DNA from 3 places in the Amycolatopsis sp. NPDC051371 genome. Region 3 is predicted to be linked to each of the others. Evidence: riboswitches for the same ligand, from Rfam matches in the RefSeq annotation. Region 3 holds a riboswitch; each other region holds the start of a gene.
What was found. Region 3 has a riboswitch for thiamine pyrophosphate ahead of thiC (phosphomethylpyrimidine synthase ThiC). Riboswitches for the same ligand answer to the same signal wherever they lie in the genome.

Region 1 (4,798 bases), on a different contig from region 3:
GATCACCAGCGCCTGCGCCAGTGGTACCAGGTACGGCGACGTCCGGAGGTCGCCGGGCAGCGCGTCGAGCGTCACGAGGTAGCCGAACCCGACGGTCACCGCGGACACCCCGAGCGGCAGCATCAGCACGGCGTCCATGGCCTCGCCGAGCCCGCGCGCGGGCCTGGCCGGCGACCGGCGCAGCGCGACCAGCACGACGGACGCGAGCACGCCGACGACCAGCGCGAGCAGCGTCGCGTCGACGGCGACCTTCAGCGAGTTCACGGCGGCGTCCCAGCCGGACACCTGCAGCGCCCCCTTTTCGCCGGTGCTTGTTAACGCTCGATAACCGGCGAAACTCCAGCCGTCCGAACCGGACACCGACTCGGCGAGCAGCGCGACGATCGGCGTCAAAACCAAGGCCAGCACCACACCCGCGGCGCCGACCACCGACCACTCGCCGCCGCGGGGACGCCGCGCACCGCCGGAGCCGATCCTGGCACCGTCCTTCCGCCGTCGCGCGAGCCCGCCGAGGACCAGCGCGGCGACCACGGCGGCGAACTGGATCAGCGAAAGCGCCGCCGCACCCGAGAGGTCGAGGAGGTCAACGGTCCGCAGGTAGATCTCGGTCTCCAGCGTCCGGTACTTCGCACCGCCGAGGATGAGGACGACCCCGAAGCTGGTGGCGCAGAACAGGAACACGACAGCCGCGGCGGACGCGATCGCGGGCGCCAGCGCGGGCAGCGTCACCGAGCGGAACGCCCGCCACGGCGACGCGCCCAGCGCGCGGGCGGCGTCGGTCGTCCGCGAGTCCAGCCGCGCCCAGAGCCCGGCGACGGTCCGCGCGACGACGGCGACGTTGAAGAACGCGTTGGCCAGCACGATCGGCAGCACCCCGCCGTCCGGCCAGAGCGCCCGGAACGCGAGGCCGACGACGACGGTCGGCAGCACGAACGGCACCAGCACCAGCGTCCGCGCGAGGCCGACGCCGGGCAGCTTCACGCGGGCCAGCAGGAACGCCACCGGCAGCCCGGCGAGCACCGCCACCAGCGTCGACGCGGCCGCGCTACCCACGGTGAACCCGGCCAGCTGCCAGGTCCGCGCGTCGCCGAGGACGACGTCGAGCCCGCCCGCGGCGAACCCGCGGCCGATGATCGCCAGCACCGGCCACGCGAAGAACACCACCAGGAAGCCGATGGGGGCCAGCCCCAGCAGCGCCAGTCCCAGCCCTCGGGCGGTCCGCGGCGGGCTTACGACTGCTGCTCTTCGGGGGCTCCGGGTGGCGGAGCCCCCGGCCCGGGGCGGAGGCCCGGATGTCACTGCACGAGCGTGCGCCATTCGCCGATCCACTTCTCGCGTCCGGCCTGGACCTGGTCCGCCGTCAGCGCCTGCGGCTTCTGCGGCAGCGGCGCGACCTGCGCCCAGCCGGCCGGCAGGTCGACGCCCTGGCGCGCCGGGTAGACGTACATGTTCGCCGCGACGGTCGCCTGGAACTGCTGGGAGAGCAGGAAGTCGACGACCTTGCGCGCGCTCTCGGTCTGCTTGCCGCCGGCCAGCACGCCCGCGTACTCGACCTGCCGGTAGCAGGTGTCGAGCAGCGCCTTGGTGCGCGGCTTGCCGTCGTCGCCGACCTCGGCGGCCGGCGACGAGGCGTACGAGACGACGATCGGCCGCGGCCCCTTGCCGGACGAGCCGGAGAAGTCCTTGGTGTAGGCCTCTTCCCAGCCGCTGACCACCTTGAGCCCGTTGGCCTTCAGCTTCGTCCAGTAGTCCTTCCAGCCGGCCTCGCCGTACTTCGCGATGGTGCCGAGGAGGAACGCGAGTCCGGGCGACGCGGTCGCCGGGTCCTCGGCGACCAGCAGGTCCTTGTACTTGGGGTCGGCGAGGTCGTCGTACGAAGCCGGCGCGGGGATGCCCTTCGACGTGAAGTAGTTCGTGTCGACGTTCACGCAGACGTCGCCGACGTCGACCGCGGACAGCCGGTGCTCGGGGTCGACGGCGTAACGCTGCGGCCCGCGATCCGCCTCCGGGCTGGTGTAGGGCTCGAAGACGCCTTCTTTGAGCGCGCGCGAAGCGAAGGTCGAGTCGACGCCGTACGCGACGTCGCCGATCGGGTTCGCCTTCGTCAGCACGAGCTTGTTGGTCAGCGAACCGGCGTCGCCCTGCTTGAGCACGGAAACCTTGATGCCCGACTGCTTCTGGAACGCGTCGAGCACCTCCTGCGGCGCGAGGAAGGAGTCGTGCGTCACGAGGGTGACGGTGGGCGTCTGCTGCGTGCCACCGTCACCGTCCGACAGCGAGCACCCAGCGGCGACGACGCTGACGGCGGCGATGGCCGTCGCGGCGCGCACAGCCCTGCTTTTCATCTACCCTCCTGCACTTCACCGGACGAGGAGGGAAAGCCCTCCCTTCGCCGGCATGATCCGGTCAGGTGCGAACGGTCGCGGGTGACCCCGCCTCTCAGCCCGGCTCGACCGGACTCCCGTGGCAACCGTGCAGCGTAGTCCAGGACGCAGGACGATGGAGACATGACGGAAATCTTGAGCGACTCCGCGGCGGACGAAAGGCTCACGCCGGGCTGGACCCGGTCCGGGACGGTGATCTCCCGCGAGGTGGAGCTGGCGAGCTTCCCGCAGGCGATCGAGGTGGTGGACCGCGTCGCGGTACTGGCCGAAGCCGCCGACCACCACCCGGACATCGACATCCGCTGGCGCACGCTGACGTTCCGCCTCAGCACGCACTCGGCGGGCGGGTTGACGGCGAAGGACTTTTCACTGGCTTCGCAGATCGACTCGGTGATCAGCGCTCTGTGATCCCGGTTACGCTGAGTGCACTTTTTCCTGGTTCCGACGTCTCTCGGTAAACGACTTTGCTGGGAGAGACGGTTATGACGCAGGCGATCGTGGTCGGCACAGCGGCATTCGCGACGATGGTGGCAGCGGCCGGCGGTGTGCTCTGGTTCACGATCCGGGGCCGTCGTCACTCGGACGGCTGAGCGCCGGTGGTGAGTTCGATCACAGCAGCTAACAAAGGGCATGATCAGCGCGCTGAGCAGGGCGGAAGCATCGGTTTTCGGCCCTAGGACACGCCATGAACAGCACCGCCGCCCTCACCCCCGCCCAGCGCGCCTGGATCAACGCCCTCGCCACCGCCGTGGTGCTGATCACGATCGCCCTCATGGGCCTGCTCGGCTGATCCGCGGGAGGCCGCCGGCTGCCTGGCTTTCGGGTCAAGCCGGCCGGACTTCCCCGGCGATCAGTAGCGCGGCATGTTCGGAATGGCCTTTTCGGCCACTTCGATGAGCGCCAGCACCTTCGGCACATCGGCCGCCACGTCCTCGGCAGTCACCGGAGGAGCCTCCGTGGATCGGTAGGCGACTTCGTTGCGACGGGCCCGCATCCGGTTGAAGGGCCGCAAAATCGGCCCCAGCGGCGGATCCAGCTGAGCGAGGACCGCCTCGTAGACGGTCACGTGGCCACCTCGGCTCGTCACCCGCAGGCCCTGGTTCTGCAAGACGGCCGCCAACGCCCGGCGTGCGCTGTCGTAGGCCAGCGTGTAGGCGCCTTCCGGGTCCGTGTCCTGCAGCTGCCGCGCCGAAGCGAGGTGGGTACGGGCCCTGACCAGCTCGGCCTCGGCAGCTTCCCGCGACGCCGGAACGTGCTCGATGGCGCCGCGCGCGATGAAGGCGTCGATCCGTTCGCGCCCCTGGTTCCACTGCGGCATCAGGACTCCTGGTCGAGGTTCAGCCGGGCCAGCGGACGTTCACGAACGCTGGTGAGGAAGGGATCCGCGCTGTCCGCCGCCCACGACCCGGGCGAGATCCGGTGCACGTTGACCTCGCGGCCCAGCCGTCGCGACACACCCTCGGCCAGGTCGAAGAGCTCGTCCGGATCGGGCGAACCGACGACGAGGACGTCGACGTCGCCGGGGGGCGGCCCCGGCTCGCCGCTGTAGCGCGCGGCCCAGGACCCGTAGACGTAGGCCTCGCTCACGCCCGCCAGCCCGGACAGGGCCTCGGTGAGCAGCGACATCGGCCCGAACGTGACCGCGATGACGTCACTCAGCGGACGGTAGAGCGGAGTGTCGGTCCGGGCTTTGACGAGCCGGCTCCGGCCCACCCGCCGGTCTTCCAGGATGCCGCCGCCGACCAGCCGCTCGACTTCGCGCAGCACGGCCGTGGGCGTGACGCCGCAGGCCTCGGCGAGTTCGGTGATGCTGTACTCGCGATCCGGGTGCAGCAGGACCAGCGCGAGCAGCTCACCCTGCATGCGCGATCGCAGCAGGGGCAGCAGGCTCGGCGACGGTTTCATTGGACGCAGTATATCCTGCGCCCAATGAAAGTAACAACCAGTAGCGAACGCCTGCCTCAGACGTTGAAGCGGAACTCCACCACGTCACCGTCGGCCATGGTGTAGTCCTTGCCCTCCATGCGGACCTTGCCCGCCGCCCGGGCCGCCGCCATCGAGCCCGCCGCCATCAGGTCGTCGTACGAGACGATTTCCGCCTTGATGAAGCCGCGCTCGAAGTCCGTGTGGATCACGCCCGCCGCCTGCGGTGCCGTCGCGCCCTTGGGGATCGTCCAGGCGCGGGACTCCTTCGGGCCCGCCGTCAGGTACGTCTGCAGCCCCAGCGTGTGGAAACCCGCGCGGGCCAGCGAGTACAGCCCCGGCTCCGGCTGGCCGACCGACTCCAGCAGCTCGCGGACCGACTCCTCGTCGTCCAGCTCCAGCAGCTCTTGCTCGACCTTCGCGTCGAGGAACACCGCGTCCGCCGGCGCGACCAGCTTGGTCAGCTCCTCGCGGCGGGCGTCGTCGGTCAG
Region 2 (4,798 bases), on a different contig from region 3:
GTAGGCGACTGCCTGCGCGTGGTTGCCGCTCGAGTAGGCGATGACACCGCGGGAGCGGCTTTCTTCGTCGAGGGTGCCGATCGCGTTGAACGCGCCGCGCACCTTGAACGCGCCGACCGGTTGCAGGCTTTCGGGTTTGAGCCACAGGGTTCCGCGGGGATCCCACGTCTGGAGCAACAGGGGCGTGCGCACGGCGACACCCCGGACGCGCTTCGCCGCGGCCTCGATGTCAGAGATCGTCACCAGTTCCATGTGCCGAGTATGTCAAGAAAGTGTTCGGCCTGGAGTGTCTATTGTGGACAGACGGAGTGGCGCTCCTCACGCTCCGGCAACGCGGGGAGTTCCTCGCGCGCCTTAGACGTTGGACAGGGGAGAAGACTTACTACCGGATCGGGATCATGAGCAAGGAGAACGCAGCGACTTCCGAAGCGAAGGAAGAAAAGTCAGGTCTGCGCATCGCGCAGGTGATGGCGGCGGCGCTCGCGGCGGTGACGGCGGCGCTGCTGGGCTCGACGCTCGGCGTGGCGGGCACGGTCGTCGGCGCGGGCGTGGCGAGCGTGATCACGACGGTCGGCGGCGAGGTGTACCTGCGCTCGCTGCAGCGCACGCGCGCGGCGGCGTTGAAGGCCCGGGAGCTGGCGGCGTCGGGAATCCGGCGGCGTGGAACCGGTTCCGAGGTGGCGCTGGCCGAGCAGCCGACGGTCCAGCTGCCCCGGCCGGAGTCTCCTCCCGAGGAAGAGCCTTCCCGGCTGCGGAAGCTGCGCTGGCCGTTGATCATCGGCACGAGCGTGGCGGCGTTCGCGGTGGCGATCCTGGCGATAGTCGGCTTCGAGTCGGCGACGGGCACCCAGATCGGCGGCGGCACGGGCTCGAGCATCGGCAAGATCTTCGGCAACGGCGGTCACGCGGACCCCACGCCGTCGACGACGCCTTCGACCACCACGAACGACACCCAGGACTCGCCGACGAACACCCCGTCGACGACCACGGAGACGACCACCCCGCCGACGACATCGAGCGAGGCGCCGACGACGACCCCGACGCCGAGCACGACGGCCCAGCAGCCGACGACCTCGGCCCCGGCAACCAGCCAGGGCGCGGCCACCACCCCGACCCCGTAAAGCCGTGAAGGCCACCTTGAGGAACTTGAAGTTCCTCAAGGTGGCCTTCACGAACTTCGGTCAGGGGAGGCGGGCCCGCAGCTCCCGCGCCGCGGCCTCGGGGTCCTCGGCCTCGGTGATCGCCCGGACCACCACGATCCGGGACGCGCCCGCCGAAAGCACCTCCGGGAGCCGCGAACCGTCGATCCCGCCGATCGCGAACCAAGGCCGCGAGACGGCCGAGGCGGAGACGGAACGCACCAGGTCCAGCCCGGGCGCCGTCCGGCCCGGCTTCGTCGGCGTCGGCCAGCACGGGCCTGTGCAGAAGTAGTCCACGCCCGGCTCCGAAGCGGCGGCCGAAGCCTGCGAAACGGAGTGCGTCGAGCGTCCGATGACCACCTCGTCGCCCAGGATGCGGCGGGCCAGCGGGACCGGGATGTCGTCCTGGCCCAGGTGGAGCACGTCCGCGCCGACCGCCAGCGCCACGTCCGCGCGGTCGTTCACCGACAGCAGCGCCCCGTGCCGCTCGCACGCCTCGGCCAGCACCTCCAGCGCCGCGATCTCGGCGCCGGCCTCCAGCGAAGAGCCACCCGTCTTGTCGCGCAGCTGGATGATGTCGACGCCGCCGGCCAAGGCCGCGTCGGCGAACGCGGCCAGGTCGCCGCGGGCCGTGCGGGCGTCCGTGCACAGGTACAGGCGCGCGGCGTCGAGGCGGGCGCGGATCTTGTCACCGGAGAGGGCGGGCATAGCGGCGACCGTACCCCGCGAGCTAGGGTGGACGAGTCCGCACGGGAGCCCGAAGCACGGGCTGAGAGGGAGCTGCCGCTCCGACCGTGGAACCTGATCCGGGTCATGCCGGCGCAGGGAGCGTGATTCCCATGACGAACACCCTGGCCGTCGTCGGCGGCGGCGTGATCGGCCTGTCCGTGGCCTGGCGTGCCGCCCAAGCCGGCCACGCCGTCACCCTCTACGACCCCGAACCCGCCCGCGGCGGCGCGTCCTGGCTGGCCGGCGGCATGCTCGCCCCGGTCACCGAGGCGTGGCCGGGCGAGGAGGACGTCCTCACCCTCGGCGAAGCTTCTTTAAGACGCTGGCCCGGCTTCGCCAGCGACCTCACCCAAGAGGGCGTCGACCCCGGCCTGGCCGGGCACGGGACGCTCGTCGTCGCCTTCGACCGCGCCGACGCCAGTCACCTCGACATCCTCGCCGGTCACCTGCACTCGATCGGCCGCGCGGCCGAACGCCTCACCGGCCGGGAGACCAAGCGGCTCGAACCCGGTGTCGGGTCCGTCCGAAGTGGACTCCACGTGCCCGGCGACCTCGCTGTGGACAACCGGAAACTGCTCCACGCCCTCTACTCGGCCTGCCAGAAACGAGACGTCCGGTTCGTCCGCGAGCGCGTCGAACGCATCCCGGACGCCGACGCCGTCGTGCTCGCCGCCGGCGCCTGGACCGGCCGGCTGCACCCGCAGCTCGCCGACGCCGTCCGCCCGCTCAAGGGCGAGATCCTCCGGCTCAAGCCCCGCCGCGGCTGCCTGCCACCGCCGACACGCACCGTGCGCGCCGTCGTCGAGGGCCGGCCGATCTACCTCGTCCCGCGCGGCGACCAGGAGCTCGTTCTCGGCGCGACGCAGTACGAAGCGGGCTTCGACCGGGCCGTCACCGCGCGCGGCGTCCGCGAGCTGATCGAGGGCGCCGAGCGCGTCTTCCCCGCGATCACCGAGTACGAGCTCGTCGAGACCGCCGCGGGCCTGCGGGCCGGCAGCCGGGACGTGCTGCCCTACATCGGCGTACTGGACGACGGCGTCTTCGCCGCCACCGGGCACCACCGCAACGGCCTGTTGATGGCCCCCGTGACCGCGGACGCCGTGGTCGCCTGGCTCGAGAGCGAGAAGCCGCCCGAAGGCGTCGAAGCGGCTTCGCCCGCCCGCCTGCACCAGAAGGAGCACGTGTGATGGAGATCAAGCTCAACGGAACGTGGACGGAGTTCCCGGACGGCGCGACCGTCGCCGACGTCCTCGACGCATCCGGCTGGCAGCGGCCCGGCATCGCCGTCGCGGTCGACGGCGTCGTCGTCCGCCGGAGCGACTGGCCTGCCACGGCCGTGCCCAAGGGCGCGGGCGTCGACGTGCTCACCGCGGTCCAGGGAGGCTGAAAATGGACGAAGAACCGCTGGTCATCGGCGCCTTCAAGGCCCAGTCGCGGCTGATCATCGGCACCGGCGGCGCGGCGAACCTCGCCGTGCTCGAACGTGCGCTGGTCGCGTCCGGCACCGAGCTGACCACCGTCGCCATGCGCCGCGCCGACGCCGAAGGCGGCTCCGGTGTCCTGGAACTGCTGAGCAGGCTCGGCATCGAGCTGCTGCCGAACACCGCGGGCTGCCGCACGGCCGCCGAAGCCGTCCTCACCGCGCAGCTCGCGCGCGAGGCCCTCGGTACCGATCTGATCAAGCTCGAGGTGCACGCCGACGACCGGACGCTGCTCCCGGACCCGATCGAAACCCTCGACGCCGCCGAACGGCTGGCCGCCGACGGGTTCACCGTGTTCGCCTACACGAACGACGACCCGGTGCTCGCACTGCGCCTGGAGGAGGCCGGTTGCGCCGCCGTGATGCCGCTGGGCGCGCCGATCGGCACCGGCCTCGGCATCCGGAATCCGCACAACATCGAGCTGATCGTTTCGCGGGCGGGCGTGCCGGTGATCCTGGACGCCGGAATCGGCACGGCGTCCGACGCGACGCTGGCGATGGAGCTCGGCTGCGACGCCGTCCTGCTGTCCACCGCCGTCACCCGGGCGACGGACCCCGAACGGATGGCCGCGGCGATGCGTTCGGCCGTCGTCGCCGGTCACCTGGCCCGAAGCGCGGGGCGCGTGCCGCAGCGGTTCTGGGCGCAAGCGTCGAGTCCACCCCGGTGAACCGGGGTGCCTTAACGCCGAACGTGCACCGGGAACCCGTAAGGTTGACGGAACTTTCCGGCGCACCCGCGCACGCGTGAGGCAGAAGGAGCCAGCCGTGACCAGCACATCGGTCCAGGACGTCTCGGGCAGGTTGTACCTCGCCGTCGGCAGGCTGTCCCGGTCACTGCGGCAGGCCGGGGTGCCGGGCCCGGGCCACGGCGCCATCTCGGCGCTCGCGACGCTCGTGCACGCGGGCCAGTTGCGGCTCGGCGACCTCGCGGCCAAGGAAGGCGTCGCCGCGGCGACCATGTCGCGGATCATCGCGTCCCTGGTCGAGGCGGGGTACGTCAGCCGCGAGTCCGACCCGGTCGACCGCCGGGCGTGGCTGGCGAAGGCGACGGAGGAGGGCGAGCGGCTCGTCTCGGGCGTCCGGTCGACCCGGGTGCAGGAGCTGAACCGGCGTCTCGACCGCTTGACGCCCGAGCACCGCGAAGCCCTGACGGCGGCGATCCCGGCGCTCGAGGCCCTGATCTCGGACGACTAAGCGGCTTGCTCCCGCCGCAGCTCGGCGAGTTCGGCGCGGACCGCGCGCAGCTCGTCGAGGATCTCCTGGTTCGCGGCCGCCTGGGTTTCGGCTTGCTTCGCCTCTTCCTCGCGGATGTCCTGGCGCAGCTCGTCCTCCATGCCGCTGACGACCACGGCGATGAAGAGGTTCAGCACGGCGAAGCTCGACACCAGGATGTAGACGACGAAGAAGATCCAGGCCATCGGCGCCTGGACCATGATCTCCTTCGCGATGT
Region 3 (4,798 bases):
CTTGTGCATCGGCACGTGGCCGGGGCCTTCGATCATCACCTGGACGTCGTGCGAGCGCGCGATGTGCGTCAGCTCGCCGAGGGTTTCCAGCTCGGCGAACTGGGCGCGGTCGTTGGCGTCGGCGATCGAGCCGGGGCGCAGGCCGTCACCGAGGGAGAACGTGACGTCGTACTGCCGCAGGATCTCGCAGAGTTCCTCGAAATGCGTGTACAGGAAGGACTCCTGGTGGTGCGCGAGGCACCACGCGGCCATGATCGACCCACCGCGACTGACGATTCCCGTGACGCGTCGCGCGGTCAGCGGGATGTAGCGCAGCAGCACGCCGGCGTGCACGGTGACGTAGTCGACCCCTTGCTCGCACTGCTCGATGATCGTGTCGCGGTAGATCTCCCACGACAGCTTTTCCGGTTCCCCGTCGACCTTTTCCAATGCCTGGTAGATCGGTACGGTGCCGACCGGGACCGGCGAGTTGCGGATGATCCACTCGCGCGTCTCGTGGATCCGCTTGCCGGTGGAGAGGTCCATGATCGTGTCGGCGCCCCAGCGGGTCGCCCACACCATCTTGTCGACCTCTTCCTCGACCGATGACCAGACGGCCGAGTTGCCCATGTTGGCGTTGATCTTCACCAGGAAGTTCTTGCCGATGATCATCGGCTCGGACTCGGGGTGGCGGCGGTTGGCCGGGATCACCGCGCGGCCACTGGCGACCTCCGCGCGCACGAACTCCGGCGAAACCCGTTCGCGGGCGGCGATGTACTCCATTTCCCGCGTGATGACGCCCTGCTTGGCCCACCCGAGCTGGGTGTTGTGCTCACGCCCGTCGGCCCAACCCGTGCGCAGCCGATGCAGTCCACTGTGGACGTCGATCTCGGCTTCCGGGTCGGTGTACGGGCCCGAAGTGTCGTAGACGTCGAAGTGTTCGCCGTTGGAAAGGTCGATCCGGCGCGCGGGAACACGCAATCCGGATTCGGTCCGGTGGTAGACCTTGTGCGAGCCGGTGATCGGCCCGGTCGTTACGGAGACGTCCTTCTTTTGGACAGCAGAGTCGAGCGTCGTCAACGACTTTCACTCCCTACGCCGGCATTACCCGGTCAGGTTCATGCGGTCGGTGACACCTGGGAAAGATCCCGAGTCGCCCTCTCAGCCCGCCATGGCGCGAGCTCCCGCGTTGGTGTTGTGCCACCGACCATGCCACGCCGGCGCGCGATACTCAAGTCAGGTCACCTCACCCGACGAGTTCGGCCGGTGTCGCGTAGACGTCGACCATGGCTCCGTTGCGCAGCACGGTGATCGGCAGTGCGGTGCCGATCACTTCCGCGAACAGCTGGCGCTGGATGCCTTGGGCGTCGGAGACGCGGGTGCGCCCGACGGTCAGCACGAGGTCGCCGGCGCGCAGCCCGGCGCGGTCGGCGGGCCCGCCCGCGACCACCTCGCGCACCCGCAGGCCGGCGCTCTGCCCGGTGCGCTCGGCGACGTCGTCCGGCAGCGGTGCGGGCACGCCGACGACGCCGAGGTACGCGCGCCGCACCCGGCCCTCGACGACGAGCGTGTCGATGATCCGCCGCGTCGTCGCGTTGATCGGCACCGCGAGCCCGAGCCCGACGCCGGCGACCGCGGTGTTGATGCCGACCACCCGGCCGGCGGAGTCGGCGAGCGCGCCGCCCGAGTTGCCCGGGTTGAGCGCCGCGTCGGTCTGGATGACGTCCTCGATCACCCGGGCGGTGCGCCCCTGCCGCACCGGGAGCGCCCGGCCGAGCGCGCTGACGACGCCCGCGGTGACGGTGCCGGAGAAGCCGAGCGGGCTCCCGATGGCCACGACGAGCTGCCCGACGACGAGCTCGTCGGCGTCGCCCAGCCGAGCGGCCGACGGCGTCTCGCCGCGCGCCCGCAGCACGGCGAGATCGGACAGCGGATCGGCGCCGACGACGTCGAAGGGCACCTCGCTGCCGTCCGCGAAGGTCGCGACGCCGCGCCGGTGGTCGGTGACGACGTGGGCGTTGGTGAGCAGGTGGCCGTCGTCGGCGAAGACGACCGCCGAGCCGCTGCCGCGCGCGAGCTGAACCCCGGCGACGTGCGGGGTGACGGTCTTCGCGACCGTGCTGACGGCGCGCGAGTAGGCGTCCATCGCCTCGTCCATGGGAGCACCTCGATTACACCGTTGCAGGTACTACAAGTGTGCGCTCGAAGGCCGCGGAAGTCCGTTCGCTGGTGGTGAACTCAGCCCTCGAGGGCGACGGTGACGCCGAAGCCGATCAGCAGCCCGCCCGAGGTGCGCTCGAGCCACCGCTTGACGTTCTCGCGACGCAGCCACTGCCCGAGCCGCGTGACGAGCAGGGCGAGCGTCGAGTACCAGACGAGGTCGGCGACGATCCAGGCCGCGACGCAGACCAGCAGCGCGCCGGCGCCCGCGTGGGCCGGGACGAACTGCGGCAGGAACGACAGCGCGAACACGCCCGCCTTGGGGTTGCCGATGTTCGTGAGGAGCCCGGACCGGAAGCCCGCGCCGGGCCGGATCTCCTTCTCCGCACCCGAACCGCGGAAGAACAGCGCCTTGATCCCCAGGTAGACCAGGAAGATCGCGCCCGCGAAGCGCAGGATGTCGTACGCCGTCTGGGAAGCGGCGAGCAACGCGGTCAGGCCGAACACCGCGGCGAGCCCCCAGAACGCGACGCCGAACTCGATGCCGGCGATCGTCGCGAAGGCGTTGCGCTTCGAGCCGCGGGCCGCCTGCTTGATCAGCATGACCGTCGCGGGCCCGGGGACCATCGCGATGAGGAACGCGGCGGGGAGGAACGCGAGCAGGTTCGGCATCACCCGATCGTCGCGGCGCCGGACACGGTGGGCAAGCGGATTACCGGACCAGTGACGGTCGGTGGTTCACCGGATCGGACCATGCGCCGGTGAAGAATCGGCGAGACACTTCCAGGCGCTTCTGTAACGGTGCAGAAGCGACTTTCTGTGGGGTTGATATGCGCAAACTCATGTTCGGCGCCCTCGCCGGGCTGCTGGTCACCGGCCTGATCCCGGGGATCGCGGCGGCCCGGGGAGAGGCTCCCGGCGCCCCGGGCGCCCATCCCAGCTGGCTGCCCGCGAACAAGACCGGCTTCGGCACGGCTCACGACCGCTCCAGCAACGTCTGGTTCACCCTCCAGGGCGGCCAGATGTCCGAGGTCTACTACCCGGACCTGTCGACGCCGAGCGTCCGGTCGATGAACTTCGTCGTCACGGACGGCCGCAGCTTCGCCGTCACCGACTACTCGGCGAAGTCCCAGCAGGTCCGGCGGACCGACGACGACAGTTTGGTTTACGAGCAGACCATCACCGACGACCAGCACCGCTGGCGCCTGCGCAAGACCTACGTCACCGACCCGGCCGCCACGACGGTGCTGGTGGACGTCGACTTCCAGTCGCTCACCGGGCGCCCGTACCAGCTCTACGCGGTCGCCGACCCGGACCTCACCAACGACGGCTCCGACGACTCGGCCGCGCGCAAGGGTGACGCCGTCACCGCGCAGGACGCGACCAACGCCGCCGCGTTGACCGCGAAGCCCGCGTTCACGAAGACGAGCGTCGGCTACGCGGGCGCGTCCGACGGGAACACGCAGCTCACGAAGACCTTCAAGCTGAACTCCTACGACACCGCCGCGAAGGGCAACGTCCTGCTGACCGGGCAGACGAGCGCCGACGGCGTCCGGAACCGGCACGTCACCCTCGCCCTCGGCATGGGCGCGAAGGCCGCAGACGCGCTCGGCAGCGCGCAGGCGTCGCAGCGACGCGGCGTCCGCGACATCACCCGCGCGTACGACCGCGGCTGGGAGCAGTACCTGCGCGGGGTGAGCAAGCCGCCGTCGTCGCTGAAGACCGACGCCGAGCGCGACCTTTACCAGGCGTCGATGCTGACGCTCGCCGCGAGCGAGGACAAGCACCACCCGGGCGCCTTCATCGCGTCGCCGAGCATGCCGTGGCGCTTCGGGAACAACGACCCGGAGTGGTCGCCGTCCGGCACCTACCACCTGGTCTGGCCGCGTGACCTCTACCAGATCGCGACCGGCCTGGCCGCCGGCGGCGACAAGGGCGCCGCGAACCGCGCCGTGAGCTACATGTTCGGCACGCAGCAGCAGGCCGACGGGCACATGCCGCAGAACAGCCGGGTCGACGGCGTGCCGTACTGGACGTCGATCCAGCTCGACGAAACCGCTTTCCCGATCGTGCTGGCCCAGCAGCTCGGCCGGACCGACCTGTGGCCCGGCGTCCGGAAGGCCGCCGACTTCATCCTCGGTTACGTGGGCCCGAACGGGCAGCCTGCGCCGTACACCCAGCAGGAGCGCTGGGAGGAGCAGGACGGCTGGTCGCCCTCGACCATCGCGTCGGTGATCGCCGGGCTCGTCTGCGCCGCGGATCTGGCTTCGCACAACGGAGCTCCGGCGGACGCCGCCCGGTACCTCGCGGCGGCCGACAAGATGAAGGCCGACCTGCCGAAGCAGACGATCACCACGAACGGGCCGCTGTCGAAGGACCCGTACTTCGTCCGGCTCACCAAGGACGCGAACGCCAACGCCGGCACGACGTACAACCTCGGCAACTCGAGCGTCACGATGGACCAGCGCGCGGTCACCGACGCGGGCTTCCTCGACCTGGTCCGGCTCGGTATCTACCGGGCCGACGACCCGGTGATCCGCAACAGCATCAGGGTCACCGACAAGGACATCGCCTTCACCACGCCGACGGGCCAGTTCTGGCACCGCTACACGAAGGACGGTTACGGCGAGCAGGCCGACGGTGCGCCGTGGGACTACAC

Region 1: it holds a riboswitch for thiamine pyrophosphate, as region 3 does, so the genes downstream of both, AB0M59_RS08530 (thiamine ABC transporter substrate-binding protein) here and thiC (phosphomethylpyrimidine synthase ThiC) in region 3, are expected to answer to the same signal.
Region 2: it holds a riboswitch for thiamine pyrophosphate, as region 3 does, so the genes downstream of both, thiO (glycine oxidase ThiO) here and thiC (phosphomethylpyrimidine synthase ThiC) in region 3, are expected to answer to the same signal.

Annotation. Positions count from the first base shown of each region.
Region 1 covers NZ_JBFBAG010000005.1:35,848-40,645, reverse strand. The annotation lists gene AB0M59_RS08535 (iron ABC transporter permease) at 1-1,185, opposite strand, end outside; gene AB0M59_RS08530 (thiamine ABC transporter substrate-binding protein) at 1,296-2,345, opposite strand; TPP riboswitch at 2,367-2,475, opposite strand; gene AB0M59_RS08525 (4a-hydroxytetrahydrobiopterin dehydratase) at 2,508-2,792, shown strand; gene AB0M59_RS08520 (hypothetical protein) at 3,235-3,702, opposite strand; gene AB0M59_RS08515 (ArsR family transcriptional regulator) at 3,702-4,289, opposite strand; gene ychF (redox-regulated ATPase YchF) at 4,346-4,798, opposite strand, start outside.
Region 2 covers NZ_JBFBAG010000079.1:2,679-7,476, reverse strand. The annotation lists gene AB0M59_RS50900 (threonine/serine dehydratase) at 1-252, opposite strand, end outside; gene AB0M59_RS50895 (hypothetical protein) at 399-1,121, shown strand; gene thiE (thiamine phosphate synthase) at 1,182-1,847, opposite strand; TPP riboswitch at 1,879-1,984, shown strand; gene thiO (glycine oxidase ThiO) at 1,979-3,055, shown strand; gene thiS (sulfur carrier protein ThiS) at 3,055-3,255, shown strand; gene AB0M59_RS50875 (thiazole synthase) at 3,258-4,016, shown strand; gene AB0M59_RS50870 (MarR family transcriptional regulator) at 4,114-4,542, shown strand; gene AB0M59_RS50865 (ion transporter) at 4,539-4,798, opposite strand, start outside.
Region 3 covers NZ_JBFBAG010000083.1:1,458-6,255, forward strand. The annotation lists gene thiC (phosphomethylpyrimidine synthase ThiC) at 1-1,059, opposite strand, end outside; TPP riboswitch at 1,053-1,177, opposite strand; gene AB0M59_RS51565 (trypsin-like peptidase domain-containing protein) at 1,226-2,137, opposite strand; gene AB0M59_RS51570 (LysE family translocator) at 2,218-2,811, opposite strand; gene AB0M59_RS51575 (glycoside hydrolase family 15 protein) at 2,970-4,798, shown strand, end outside.